Regions from separate parts of the Vallitalea pronyensis genome, predicted to be linked through region 1. Evidence: a T-box and tRNA genes for the amino acid it is inferred to sense, from the RefSeq annotation. Region 1 holds a T-box; the other holds one or more tRNA genes.
The links. A T-box is a leader RNA that pairs with one kind of tRNA and senses whether it is charged. The one in region 1 lies ahead of argS (arginine--tRNA ligase), so its partner is inferred to be a tRNA-Arg.
Positions count from the first base shown of each region.

Region 2: it encodes a tRNA-Arg, which carries the amino acid that the T-box ahead of argS (arginine--tRNA ligase) is inferred to sense. The anticodon was not compared.

Region 1 covers NZ_CP058649.1:3,635,012-3,642,464, forward strand. The annotation lists gene HZI73_RS15340 (YlbF family regulator) at 1-124, shown strand, start outside; gene HZI73_RS15345 (YcaO-like family protein) at 159-1,967, shown strand; gene HZI73_RS15350 (hypothetical protein) at 2,133-2,597, opposite strand; gene argS (arginine--tRNA ligase) at 2,749-4,425, opposite strand; T-box leader at 4,540-4,765, opposite strand; gene HZI73_RS15360 (methyl-accepting chemotaxis protein) at 5,079-6,380, shown strand; gene HZI73_RS15365 (NAD(P)H-dependent flavin oxidoreductase) at 6,475-7,453, opposite strand, start outside.
Region 2 covers NZ_CP058649.1:1,257,461-1,264,913, forward strand. The annotation lists gene HZI73_RS05200 (N-acetylmuramoyl-L-alanine amidase family protein) at 1-1,265, shown strand, start outside; gene HZI73_RS05205 (GerMN domain-containing protein) at 1,423-1,893, shown strand; gene rph (ribonuclease PH) at 1,896-2,615, shown strand; gene HZI73_RS05215 (XTP/dITP diphosphatase) at 2,641-3,246, shown strand; gene HZI73_RS05220 (metallophosphoesterase family protein) at 3,312-3,809, shown strand; tRNA gene HZI73_RS05225 (tRNA-Pro) at 3,865-3,939, shown strand; tRNA gene HZI73_RS05230 (tRNA-Gly) at 3,947-4,017, shown strand; tRNA gene HZI73_RS05235 (tRNA-Arg) at 4,059-4,132, shown strand; tRNA gene HZI73_RS05240 (tRNA-His) at 4,164-4,237, shown strand; tRNA gene HZI73_RS05245 (tRNA-Gln) at 4,250-4,321, shown strand; tRNA gene HZI73_RS05250 (tRNA-Lys) at 4,326-4,399, shown strand; tRNA gene HZI73_RS05255 (tRNA-Leu) at 4,466-4,547, shown strand; gene HZI73_RS05260 (CYTH domain-containing protein) at 4,727-5,197, opposite strand; gene HZI73_RS05265 (DUF3899 domain-containing protein) at 5,388-5,804, opposite strand; gene HZI73_RS05270 (peptide ABC transporter substrate-binding protein) at 6,252-7,453, shown strand, end outside.

The DNA.
Region 1 (7,453 bases):
TGAACGCAACTCCAGTAATACAATTATTGGTAATTATGCTTCTGCCATGCAAAAAGTTCAAGAAAAAGTGTATCAAATCAATATGAGTATCTTAGAAAGCATTGACAAAGACCTTAGTATATAACGACATTTCCTAGAATCAGAAAGGAATGGTTAACATGACTTCTATCAAAGAACAGAAATATAAGGATCGAGCGCCTTATACGACCATACATAATATACGTAGTAAATTAGTAGAAGTCGGTATATTAACAACAGAATCCAATTGGCTGCATACACTGGACGGATTCTATAGCGTCACACTATCTGTTGATGGCACGACTGTACGTACCAATGGTAAAGGTACAACAAAAGCTTATGCCCTAGCTAGTGCTTATGGTGAATTAATGGAACGCCTTCAAAATCTTGCACCTTTTCGACTTTCCATGGACTTTGATGAAGGTGTTTTTTCTGGTAACTTTTATTATGCACCGGATGAAAAATCCTTTTCTATGGATGAACTGCTACAGTTCGACAATGAATGGTTAGCTTGGCAATTAAGCCATACACCAACCCATACACAAGAAATAACTACTATACTGCATGCTTGGAGACAAATATCATACGAAGATATCCCAACAGATTTTATAGCTGTACCTTATAAGAACATAAGTCATCACACCCAATCTTACATTCCCATAAAAATGGCCAATAAAATGTATATGTCTAATGGCATGTGTGCAGGTAACACCCGTGCAGAAGCATGTATTCAAGGTATTTGCGAAATTATGGAGCGATACGTCAATCAAAAAATAATACGTGAACGCATAACACCACCTACTATTCCTGATGATTTTCTAAACCAATATCCTGCCATTATGAAAATGATTAAGTCCATAGAGGTTGAAGGGCACCACAGAGTCATTGTAAAAGACTGCTCTCTTGGAAAAGGTTATCCTGTCACATGCGTGATTTTTATCGACCTGCGGACCGCCGAATACTTTATTAAGTTTGGTTCATCCCCCATTTTTGAAATATCCTTAGAACGAACCTTAACAGAACTCTTACAAGGGCAACATATTAATAAGATGAAAGGATTAAAAGATTTCCAAGTTACCCTGCCTGTTAAAAGTGAAGATGATAATATCATGAACATTTTAGTGAACGGTTCTGGCTATTATCCAAGAGAAATATTTATGCATACACCATCTTATACTTGGGATGGCTTTCATGGTTTTTCTGGTGAATCAAATGAAGAAATACTTGAGCAATTGGTGTCATTTATTGAAGATTTAGGTTATAGCCTATTGATTAGAGATGTAAGCTTTCTTGACTTTCCAGCTTATCATATGATTATACCTGGCTTAAGTGAAGTTGAATCATTCTATCATGAAAGCTCCATACAGGATTATGCTACCTATAACACCATTAAAAAACAAATAAGACGACTAAAATCTCTTACCTCTGAAGAAATTAGGGATTTAATTTATCTTATTACCAACAGCACCTATCACCCAATGGCTCAGGTAGTAACACTACTAGGTCTAAAGCTTAAGCAACCTACACCTTGGTACTTTAACAACATGGCCTTGTTACTTGTGGCACTTTATCTCAAAATAAATGATTATGATCATGCTCACAAGATCTTTAATGAATTCCTTGAGTACACCAAAAAATCTCATGGTTCAAAGCAAATGCTTACCTACTATAAATGTGTAAGCAGCTACCTTGAATTACGGGCTAAGACAATGGATAAAATGGCTATATTTATGCTGCTTACTACCTTCTATCCCATTAAAATAGTTCAAAATGTTATCAAGACATTTGAAAATACAGAGGATATATTTCATGATTTAAATGGTCTTCAATGTTTTAACTGCCATGAGTGTTATCTTAGAACTGTTTGTATGTATTCAGGTAATCGAGATCTCCTATTAAAGCTCATGTCCTTATATCAAACACATGATGCTGACCAACAAGTAAAATAAATAAAAAACCATATATCATCATGGCATATTGTTGCTTCTCATTTATCTTATAACCTAGCAACAAGAAGTCATCCCATGACCGGTATATGGTTTTATAAGCCTATAGGCAAAAACTCATGGTCTATTTAGAGGTTGTATTACAAACTGAAATGAACTGTTAATGTCTTACATATCATCTTCCATATCCATATCATCCATTTCACCCATATACATACGCATCATGGGATTCATGTTAGGATTCATATTCATCATGGGGTTCATCATCATGGCATTCATGTTCATCATAGCATTCATACTCATCATAGCGCTCATATTTGCCATAGCATTCATCATCATAGGGTTCATGCTCATCATAGCATTCATATTTGCCATAGCATTCATGCTCATCATAGCGTTCATACTCATGGCAGCATTCATATTAACCATTGGGTTCATGCTCATCATGGCAGCTTCCATATCCTCCATTTCAGCCATTTCACCCATTTCGTCCATCTCGTTCATCTCATTCATCTCATCCATACGATCCATATCCCTATTCTTCTTCATGTACATATCATAATCTTTCATAGGCATCATGTTATGCATCTTTTTATCATCTTTTTTCTTAGCGTTATATTGATAGCTCTCCATCAGAATTGCTCCTTTTATTTGTTCTAATACTACTATATGATAATAGGTGTGAGTGTGCTAAATAATTCTCTAATATAACACTTTATATAACTTATGATGATTTTGTTATTGTATTGGCTATCCACTTTTCTAAAGATACCATTCTGTATTTTTACATAGACTTTACGACGTTAATACCTAGCAAATGTAATGCATTTATACTCACTTGTATGACACCTTTAATCAAGGCTAAACGTGCAGACTGTAGTGCTTTGCTTTTGGCATGTATAATGGAGCACTGATGATAGAACGTTGAGAACTTCTTGGTTAGACCATAAACATAATTAGCAATAATGTGGGGACTTGCATCCTTAAGGGCCTTTGCTACTACGTCATTAAAAAATAGCAAATCCAATATCAAATCATAAACCAAATCTTCTTCTAGAAGACCATAGTCAATCTGTTCATCTTCTTGAAATTGGCATTTGTCTAAGATGGAATGTATTCTTGCTATACTATATTGTAAATAAGGTCCTGTATTTCCCTCAAAACTTAAAGCCTTCTCCAAATCAAAGGTAACATTCTTATGATTGGCTGTCTTTAGTATGGCATATTTTACTGCACCATAGGCAATTGTCTTTGCTGTAGTCACATCCACTTCCCTATTATTTTCTTTCATGTATGCCATGGATTTTTCAATGGCAAGGGACATAAAATCTTCTAATAAAACGACCTTTCCCTCACGAGTAGCCATTTTACCGTCTTTTAGCAATACAAATGAATAATGTACAGGTGTGGGTGCTGTGTACCCTAATAGATCTAATGCAGCACTCACTTGTTGGTGATAGGACTTTTGATCTTCCCCTAGAACAATCATATTCACATGGGTATTAGTCTTTGCCTTGTGCATGGAATAAGCAATATCTCGAAGTGGATACAGGGAGGTCTTATCTTTTCTGGATAAAACCAGATAAGGTGCTTTCGTCGGTATGTTGTATGCTTCTAGATTAAGAACCAAGCGGCCTTCTTCATCTTCTTCCAGATTTCCTGTGGTCTTTAATTGTTTCAAAACTTCCTGTAATGCACCATTAAAAATATACGCTGATTCATATTGAAAGGTGTCGTAGTTAATGCTTAAGTCCTTGAAAAGACCTACTTGTCCTTTGATGCATATGTCTACAATGTTTTGAAATGATTTTCTAACAGAAACATCGCCATTTTCAAATGCATATAATAATTTAAATATTTCTTCTTCTATCTGTGGATTATCTTTCATGGCTTCATGCATACGCACATAGTGTTGCAACAACTCTTTAAATGTGACCTTCTCTTCATGTTGCGTTGCATACACTAACATGGCAATCTGCTTACCAACATCGTTTACAAAATAATGTGTATTCACTTTATAGCCTTCAAAAGTCATTAATCGTTTAAGTACATCACCAATAAGCGCATTTCTAGCACGACCAACATGGGGTGACGCATTAGGGTTAATACTGGTGTGCTCAATAAGGGCTGTTTTACCTATCCCCGATTCATTTGAACCATATTGGTGTTTCTTATGTTTAATTTCTAATAAAGTATCTTGAATCACTTGACGACGCTTAAAGTAAAAATTTAAATACCCATCTTTCGCAACCACTTGCTCTATAAAAGAAAGTGAATGAAAAGCATCTTTTAGTTCATGGGCTATGTCCATAGGGCTTTTTTTCAGCTTTTTTGCTAAAGGGAAACAAGGTAATGATAAATCACCTAATGCAAGGGAAGGCGGTCTAGTAAAGTGACATACCATCTTATCAAATGGTTCTTGTAAACATGCATCAATTAATTGTGTATATGTTCGCATCATACATACTACCTCCTTTTACTTTTCTTATATCTTTAAACGCATATGAACATGCTTCTATTTCATATACGAAATTCACAGATTTTCCTTATAAGACAACAAAAAACCCCATCTCTTAATAGAGACGGGATTACCGCGGTACCACTCTCATTGATATCAACATCGAATAGATGTTATCATATCCTCTCAAAGACCTTTATCGCAGGTATACGTTCTTTCTACTGGAATGTTCAAAAGAATGCTCCTTGGTGCGTTTCACAAACACATGATCATTAGGCTTCCACCATTTCCTAACTCGCTGGTACAAGAGATGTTCGCTACTTATCCAAATCATCGCCTTATTCTATATTTTTTAGCAGTTTAACATATTTCATTTTATTTTACAAGGATTAATACTATTTTTATGTAATAGATATTAAAATAATACCATAATATCATTATATTTATAGGCAAGGTATATAAAAATATACGTATTAAGAGCGAAAGTAAGCACATATGGCGTTATAAATTTATGCGTTTTATAGGCAATTTTTAATTCTTTGTATCTAGGTATATTGTCATAATTTGGCATTAATGATAGGATTTGGTTAAAAGTTATGTTATAATAAAAGTGTTATAAATGATAATAAAAAAGAAAGTAAACCGAGGTGAAAATTTTGAAAAAACTGAAGGGGAAGCTTCTAACAATTTCGTTAACACTCAGTGGCCTATTATCAATTGTTGGTATCGTATTTGCAGTCTTCATACTCCAACTCAATACCAATACAGAGTCCACAAATCTCTTTGACAATTTGACGATGATAGGCTATCTATTTCTAGTTGCAGCATCCATTAATTTATTATTAACCATCTTTGTACTTTATCGACTAACATTTAAATTAGCACCTTCACTAAGCAAAATTAGCAACCATGCAGATGCTGTTTCTGATGGCGATTTACGTTTTCCAATGGATGAAAAAGTCCTTAAACGTCAAGATGAAAGCGGTAGCTTATTAAGGTCATTTGCCAATTTGAGAAACAACTTAGTAGATACTGTTTCTCAGATTAAACAGAACACGGACCGACTATCTTCATCATCAGATGTCATTAGTGAATCCTCCAAGTCCATTCAACATGGTATGGAACAAATGTCACTTGCTATTGAACATATTGCAGAAAGTTCAACATCACAAGTTGAAAATGTTGAAAATGGTCAGAATTCAATTGATGTACTAGGAAAGATTATTGATGAAGACCTAGACATTATTACAGCTCTTCTAAGTTCTTTCCAAGAAATCAACAGTTCTGTACAGCATGGTGACCAATCCCTAGATGCCTTGTTACAAAAGAGTACAGAAAGTGCACAATCCACCAAGAGTGTTTATGAAATTGTACGTGAAACCAATGAAAAAGCTGAGCAAATCAGCCAAGTAACCACGCTTATTACCTCTATCGCGGAACAAACCAATCTTCTGGCTCTTAATGCAGCTATTGAAGCAGCTCGCGCTGGTGAACACGGTAAAGGATTCGCCGTTGTTTCTGAAGAAATTAGAAATCTTGCCGAGCAATCCGCTGAATCAACTGCACAGATTGACAACATTGTTAAAAGTTTACAAGACAAATCAAATACAGCTTATAACGAAACAAAAATGGTTCGTGAAGCCGTAAAAGCTCAAATGGAGCTCTTAACCGATACAAAGAAGAAATTTGATGACATTAATTCTTCCATAACCATGTCTCAAGCATATGTAGATGGTATCAAATTAAACAGCAATCAATTAATGCAATACAAAGACGAAGTATTTAAGCAAATTGCTGCCATTCTTTCGTTAGCACAATCGAATGCTGCTTCAACGGAAGAAGTCGCTGCCGGTTCCGAGAATCAGGCTAGTCAAACAGAACAAATTAGTAATGAAATTCAAACGGTACATAACCTGGTACAAGAGTTATCCGGTATTGTGAATCATTTTAAGTTATAACTGTCAATGGTTCTTATCACTATAAAAAAGGGACTGTTCTATCTGACCAATTTGTTAGCAAATGATCAGATGTAACAGTCCCTTATTTCATAGCTTATAAGATATAGCTTTTTAAATCCTTTATCAATTCATCAAATAGTTTCTTAACCGTAACAATTTCTTTTATTTCTCCAGCCCGCTCACCTGAGAAGACTAAACCATCTTCACCATTTACAGAATGAATGAGTGCATCCGATATACAGTAGGGTGTATTTGCTGGATTACAGTGAATCAAGCAATTGGTACATTTTTTAGCAGGAATTCTTCCAAGGTTCGTCTTATCAATAAAAGGTGTGTGTATAGCGCGTCCTGGAAGACCAACTGGACTATTTAATAAACAAATATCGTCTTTTGTTGCTTCGATATAAGCCTTTTTAAAAGCATCGTTTGCATCGCATTCATTGGTTGCCACAAACCTAGAACCCATTTGGACACCACCTGCACCTATATCAAGCATTTTACCTATATCTACCCCTTCTAATATACCGCCGGCAGCAATAACAGGTATTACCTTATGGTATTTCTCTTCATATGGCGCAACCGTTTCAATGACTTCTTTTACAATATCCTGTAGATCTTGATACGTATTACCCATTAACTCTTTAGCCTTGAATCCAAGATGACCCCCTGCTTTAGCTCCTTCAACAATGATTGCATCCGGTAGACGATTGACTTTTTCCCATTGTTTAAGGATAATTCTTGCGGCTTTTTTTGAAGATACAATAGGCACAATTTTTGTCTTGCTGTTTTTGACAAGTTTAGGCAACTCTAATGGTAACCCTGCTCCTGATATAATGATATCTATTTTTTCTTTAATGGCTGTCTTAACAAATGCTTTATAATTTCTCATGGCAACCATCAAGTTAACACCTAAGATACCCTTTGGGCTTTTTTCTCGAGCCTTTCTAATTTCCTTACTAAGAGCACGCATATTCGCTTCTAAAGTATTGGTTGAGAAATCTGGCTCCATATAACCAATTTGAACACCTGATATAACTCCTACGCCACCTTCATTTGCTACAGCTGATGCTAAT
Region 2 (7,453 bases), 2.4 Mb from region 1:
GTGAAGGGTATACATTTGATGTGGCTTTAGCGGAAGATCGACAAAGCATTAAGGTCTCCGTTTTAAGCAATACCATCTATGGCATACATTTAGGACAGAATAATGAAGGAGACTATATAAAAGTCATGGGTGTCAAATCACCTGATGTAAAGGCTTTTCGTTTAAAGCAGCCCGATCGTATTGTCTTTGATTTACCTCATTCAACAACTTTATTAAGTACACTTACATCAAAAGATGTTATGGGACAGTATGTTAAGACCATTAGAACAGCTCAATTTAATGAAGAGACCACGAGAGTTGTGGTTGAAACAGATGGACAGGCAGATTTTAATATCTCAAAATCTGGAGAAGGTTATACCATGATTCAAATCTTAGAACCTTCTTACAGTAATATTCAGTATACCAATATAGATAATCCTACCATTGTATTAGATAAGCAAGGCATGACCATGGACATTGGGAAGGTTACTTATTTAAATAACTACCTTAAGAAAGAATATGTTATTACCTTACCTGGTGATTATAGTAGTCTTTTTGGTAAAGGGAATATGAATGTCAGTGATGGCATTATGGAGTCCATAAATATTAATAATGATAAGGGTAAAACACAGTTACATATTCAATCCAACCGTCTATACGAGTTCCGTATAATGGAGGATGAACATCATCTATATCTAAAAGCTTTTCGACCAAAAGAACTCTATGCTCAGATTGTTGTGGTAGATGCTGGACATGGAGGAAAAGACCCAGGTACCATTGGTCACGGTATATATGAAAAAAATCCTAATCTTGATATGGTTTTATATGCAAAAGAATATCTTGATAAAAATGAGAACATAAAAGTTTACTATACACGATTAGATGATACATATCCAACATACGATGAACGGATAGGTTTAGCAAATGACGTGGAGGCTGATTTTTTTGTCAGTATACATAATAACTATTTTGGGACAGAACCAAATGGAACAGAAACCCATTATTGGCGGGATGTTGATACCCAAGGGCTTCATTCAGATGAACTAGCAGATATATTTCAAAGCTCTTTAATGAAACAACTGGATACCCGTGACCGAGGAACCAAGGAAAGTAATTTCATTGTCCTTCGTGAAACGCATATGCCAAGTGTACTTTTAGAAGTAGCATTTTTGTCCAATACAGAAGATGCTAAGCGGATAAAAAGTGAAGCTTTCAAGAAAAAGGTTGGTCTGGCAGTTTATAATGCTATTGTTCAAACATTTGACAGTTTCCCAACGGATCGTTGATAAGGTAGATTATTTTCACCCTTTCTGTGGATAATGATTAATTTCAATACTATAATGGGACAGAAAGTAACAAAAAAACACGGTTGTAGCTGACGCAAATAAGGTATACAATATAATTACCAATTATTTACAATTATGTAGAGGGGAAGGTAATTATATGAAGCGAGCACTTATTTTGTCAGCCATGCTGATGTTACAAATTATGCAGATGGCAACCGTTAAGACAAGCTTATTTTATTATGCATGGGATGAAAATGGGCAGGAAAGCATGTTTGAAGATACCATTGAATTTGACCATCAAGGGAATACAGAAGCTAACTTACAGTTTACATTGCAACGTTTATTTGATAATCAGGACGACCACTATTCTGCTATACCTGAAGGGGTTAGCATCATCCAAATGTTATATATTAATGGGTCTTTAGATGTGGAAGTCTCAAAAGACATCATGAACTATGGGGGAACGGCCCGTGAGGTAGCAATGGTCAATCAAATACTTGCTACAGTATTTGCATATGAAGACATTAAAACAGTTACATTATTAATAGAAGAAAATGGGAAACTATTGGTTGAAGGTACAGAAGTAAACGGTTATACTAGAGAAGAATGGGAAGAAAGGATTGAATAAAATTGTCAAGGATCGATGGAAGAGATAATCAAGATACGCGAGAAGTGAAAATTACCAAGAACTATATAAAGTACCCAGAGGGTTCTGTGCTCATTGAGATGGGCGACACGAAAGTTATCTGTAACGCAAGTGTGGAAGAAAGAGTACCGTCATTCAAAAAAGATTCAGGAGAAGGATGGGTAACTGCTGAATATGCCATGTTGCCAAGAGCGACCTTGGATAGAAATAATCGGGACATACAACGCCTTAAGAAAAATAACCGTTCCGTAGAAATACAACGATTGATTGGTAGAGCAATTCGAGCTGTTGTGGACTTTAAAGCCTTAGGAGAACGAACAATAACGTTGGATTGTGATGTGATACAGGCAGATGGTGGGACAAGGACAGCATCCATAACGGGAGCCTATGTAGCGTTTGTACTGGCCTGTAAAAAACTCTTAAAAGATGGCTTAATTGAAAAAATGCCTTTATCGGCTTATGTTGCAGCCATTAGCGTCGGTGTTGTCGATGGAGAGGTACTATTAGATTTGTGTTATGAAGAAGACAGTCATGCAACAGTTGATATGAATGTTATTATGACAGAACATGGAGCGTATATTGAAGTGCAAGGAACAGGCGAGCAAGCGCCATTTACAAGGGTGCAGCTAGATGCTTTATTAAAGAGTGCAGAAAAGGGCATACAGGAGCTTATAGAGATCCAAAAGGAAGTTGTAGAGGCCTAACCGTAAGTAGAAAGGAGACATGCATATGACCACAAAAGAAAAGATAATATTTGCAACAAAAAATACGGGAAAAATAAAAGAAATTAATGAAATCATGGCAGACAGTCCATATGAAGTAATATCCATGGAAGATGCTGGTATACATGTGACAATTATTGAAGATGGGACAAGCTTTGAAGAAAATGCCATTATCAAGGCCAAAAAAGTAAGTGAAGTTGCCCATTGTATTGTATTGGCTGATGATTCTGGGCTGGAAGTGGATTACATGGATAAAAAGCCAGGTATCTATTCTGCACGTTTTGGTGGAGAAGATACGCCTTATGCCATAAAAAATAAGATGATTATTGATCATCTAGAGAATGTTTCAGAAGCCCTCCGTACAGCCCGCTTTGTATGTGTTATTGCGGCTGTTTTTCCAGACGGTGATATACGAACCAGTAGAGGTACCATTGAAGGACGTATTATAGAGGAAGAAAGAGGGCAAAATGGCTTTGGGTATGATCCCATTTTTTATGTACCAGAATACAACTGTACCACCGCAGAAATGGACAGGGCATTGAAAAATCGCATCAGTCATCGAGGAAAAGCCCTTAGAAGTATGAAAGAACAATTAGAAGAGCGGAAATCATAGTTCACTAAAAGTTTGCTTATGGGCTTCTGACGTCATGATCAGACATCGTATATTATGGAGGAATTATGAAAATACTTATAATAAGTGACACCCATGGTCATATAGCAAATGCAACAAAAATTGTTAAGCAAATAACAGATTTTGATCGAATTATACATTTAGGTGATATGGAACAAGATGCAGAGGCATTAGATTGTATGTGCCCCATACCCATTGATTATGTACCAGGAAACTGTGATTATGCTTCAAAAGCTCCTCGAGAGAAAGTATTAGCATTCTATGGTGTTAAGCTATTCATCACCCATGGACATTATTATCAGGTAAAATGGAATTTGGACACAATCATAAAAGAAGGAAGAAAAAAAGGTGTTAAGATTATTTTATTTGGGCATACACATGTGGCTATGGAGAAAAACATGGATGGCATAACACTTTTCAACCCGGGAAGTTTGACTTTGCCAAGAGATGGAAAAGGCCCTAGTTATGGGGTATTAGAGATAGAAGAAGATGGAAAATATCATTTGACAATAAAAAAATTACGAAAAAGTATTGACATATGGTAAAAGCGTGTGTATAATTACTCTTGCGTTTGAAAAAGCGACGAAAAAGCATGTATATCGGGGTGTGGCTCAGCTTGGCTAGAGCGCTTGATTTGGGTTCAAGAGGTCGCAGGTTCGAATCCTGTCACCCCGATTCATCTGCGGGTGTAGTTCAATGGTAGAACACCAGCCTTCCAAGCTGGATACGTGGGTTCGATTCCCATCACCCGCTTGTAATGTGATCATTACTGGCAAGGCTATGTTCTTGTTGATGTGCCTGTAGCTCAGCAGGATAGAGCAGTGGCCTTCTAAGCCACGTGTCCGGGGTTCGAGTCCCTGCAGGCACGCTGATAGATTTTTCTATCGTGTAAATATATGGTGGGTATAGCTCAGTTGGTTAGAGCGCAAGATTGTGGCTCTTGAGGCCGTGGGTTCGAATCCCATTACTCACCCTCATATATTAATGGGTAGTCGCCAAGCGGTAAGGCACTAGACTTTGACTCTAGTATGCGTAGGTTCGAATCCTGCCTACCCAGTTTTGGGCCACTAGCTCAGTCGGCTAGAGCACTGGACTTTTAATCCAGGTGTCCCGAGTTCGAGTCTCGGGTGGCTCATTGCTTCAAAAAAGCACTTGACATAATACTTGAAATATATTATTATTGTTGAGGAAAACACACTAAGCGGATGTGGCGGAATTGGCAGACGCACTAGACTTAGGATCTAGCGCCTTGCGGCGTGGGGGTTCGACTCCCTTCATCCGCATTAATAAAAAACACTTGATTTGATCAAGTGTTTTTTGTTTGCGTTACATTGAGATTATACTTGGTAAATAGTTAACATTACTTATCTTTTTATGTGATGAGATACTCTTATTAATAAATCAGTTGTTTCTATTATATATGGTTAATCTTATGGTAGAAGATTCGTCTATAACAGATAGACTACAGATGTTTCAAAAAGTGAAGATTACTTTCTTGACATAAATGACTATTGTGGAATAAGGGGTTAAATGTGACATCTCTTCTAAACCAGTGGGGCGGCTTAAAAGCATTTGCCATTTCTTCTGTGGAAAATTCCACTTCAGCCATCACAAGTCCTTGTAGGTGATAATCAAAAACATCCACTTCAGCTGTTAAGCCATGAGAGATGGGGACAAGGTACCGTCGTTTTTTTATAAGATGGTAATCTACCTTCTTTTTTAGGCTGTTGTATTGTTCCTGGGATATCATTTCTTCAAACTCTTGACGAACCATCAAGCCCGATGACTTATAGGTGATGAAGTATTCATCGTCTTTTTTACGAATCCGGATGACAGGGTCCGTACAGATATACCCTTGCTCAATGGTGACAAAGGGGTACTCTTTCAATTGAATCTTGCCTTTATGAATAAGAAACTTTTTTTCTATTTCCATGGATATTACCCTTTCTAAATGCATGTTTATACATGAAATAAGTTTATTTTTTAACATATTTTATTGATACAGTTATCTATTACTACATATATATAATGAAGTTATAATGCTTTAATACAAAAAAATAAAGTTAAAGGATTGCCTCTGTAACATACAGTACATGAAGACAACCCTTAAGATGTTATGGCAATTAGACAAGGACAAACGTAATGACGATGTATAGAAGGAATATACTTCCGCTAAAAGCAAAATAAACATTAGCAGCATTATGTTTTGTTTGAGCGAATAAGAATTTCTTCTGAAGAAACGTTTTGATATCCCTGTCTGTTTCAAGGGTATCATTTTCTTGAAGTAATTGATTTTTATATTTTTTGGAAACGGTTGCCCGAAAATGTCTCACAGAATATTTAAAAACATTAAAGGTTCCAAAGTTATCAATAAACACAAAACCACTTATAACAAAGATAACAAGATTTACCATAAACAAACGATCTAAAAATAAAGCCATAAAACTCATCGTACTGGAAGGCTTTCCTATAAGTGCTAATATATAACTAATGGTACAAATGATAATTAGAAAAATAACAAGTTTGTTTACCCACTTCATACAATAACCTCCTAGGTTTAAAGCAATTTGTTCGTATTTCACGGACTATTATACCATAGACAGGCTATAAATCCCATAGGTTAATTGATTGTTTGCAATATGTAATATAATGACGATAAAATACTTTTAGGATGACAAGTGTTGTCAAAAAAGTGTCGATTGCTTCGACAGAAAAGATGGCTAAAAACAGCTTGATATTTAAAATTTGACATAAAGCCCTAAAATATCAGCTATATTTTACTGCAAAAGCGCTATATCAGGGCATTGCTTTACCGTGGTAACCTATTACCAAAACCTTTACAAAGCGCCTAAATTGTTATATAATGATTAATATCATTTTTTGGTACTGGTCACAGAGTACTAGGAAATGAGCTAAAAGCCCGACTTAAAAGATACATAAATAAATAATATCTAGGGTGGGATACAAACTATAAAAGGAGGATTTTTATGAAAAAGTTACTAGCTTTACTACTAGTGTTAACCATGACACTATCATTAGCTGCTTGTGGTAGCAATACAGACAAGCCTGCTACTGGAGATGACACAGATCCTGCAACTGAGGGAGAAAAGGAACCAGACAATAATGACGGTGATAAAGATAATAATGACGGTGATACTGCTGAAGAACCTAAAGTAATAAACTTACTTGAAAGCGAGAATATACCATCTCTCGTAACATGGCTTGCTACAGACGCAGTATCTTTTAGAGTGTTAGGTAATGTTGTTAGTGGATTATATATCTTAGGTGTAGATGGTACACCTCAAAAAGAACTTGTTGAAAGTGAAGAAATAGCTCCAGATGGACTAAAATATACTTTTAAACTAAAAAAAGGCGTTCAATGGATGACTGTTGATGGAGAGCCTTATGCTGAAGTAACAGCTCATGACTTTGTGTTTGCTTGGAAGAAATTACTTGATCCAACACAAGCGGCTCAATATTCAACCATGATTAGAACAGCTGGAATCAAGAATGGTTCAGAAGCGGTTGTATTAAATGACCAAATTGTTAAATTCGAGCGTGACACAAAAGAATTAGACAAAATTGCTGTTACAGATTACGAAGATACAGATGAGCAAACAGCTCAACAGCAATTTGATGCTGCAAAGAAAGAATTAGAAGCATCTGTTAAAGAAAAAGGCGATGCTATTAATGAAAAATTTGGTTCTATTGATGGTGCTAAAGAAGAGCTTAATAAGTTAATTGACAGCCTAGCAATCAAAGCTGTAGACGACTATACACTGGAAATAGAGCTTGCTTATCCTGTTCCTTACTTCAAAGACTTAATGACTTTTGGTTCATTTATGCCAGCAAGTGAAAAGTTCTTTAATGAAGTAGGTGAAGAGAAGTATGGTAAAACAGTAGAAAACTTCTTATACAATGGTACGTATATCTTCAAAGAGTGGAAATTATCCGAGAGACATTATCTAGTGAAAAACGAAGGTTACTGGGATGCTGCTAATGTAGATATTGATGCTCTTGACTACCGTGTTATTGAAGGTGGTAGCAACGATACATCCGTTCAAATGTACTTAAGTGGTGAAGTAGATAGAAGTGTTGTTACTGGTGAGAATGTAGATAAACATGGTAACCGTCCTGATGCAGTTCCAATGGGCGAGGCTGTAATCTTCTATATTGAGCTTAACATGAA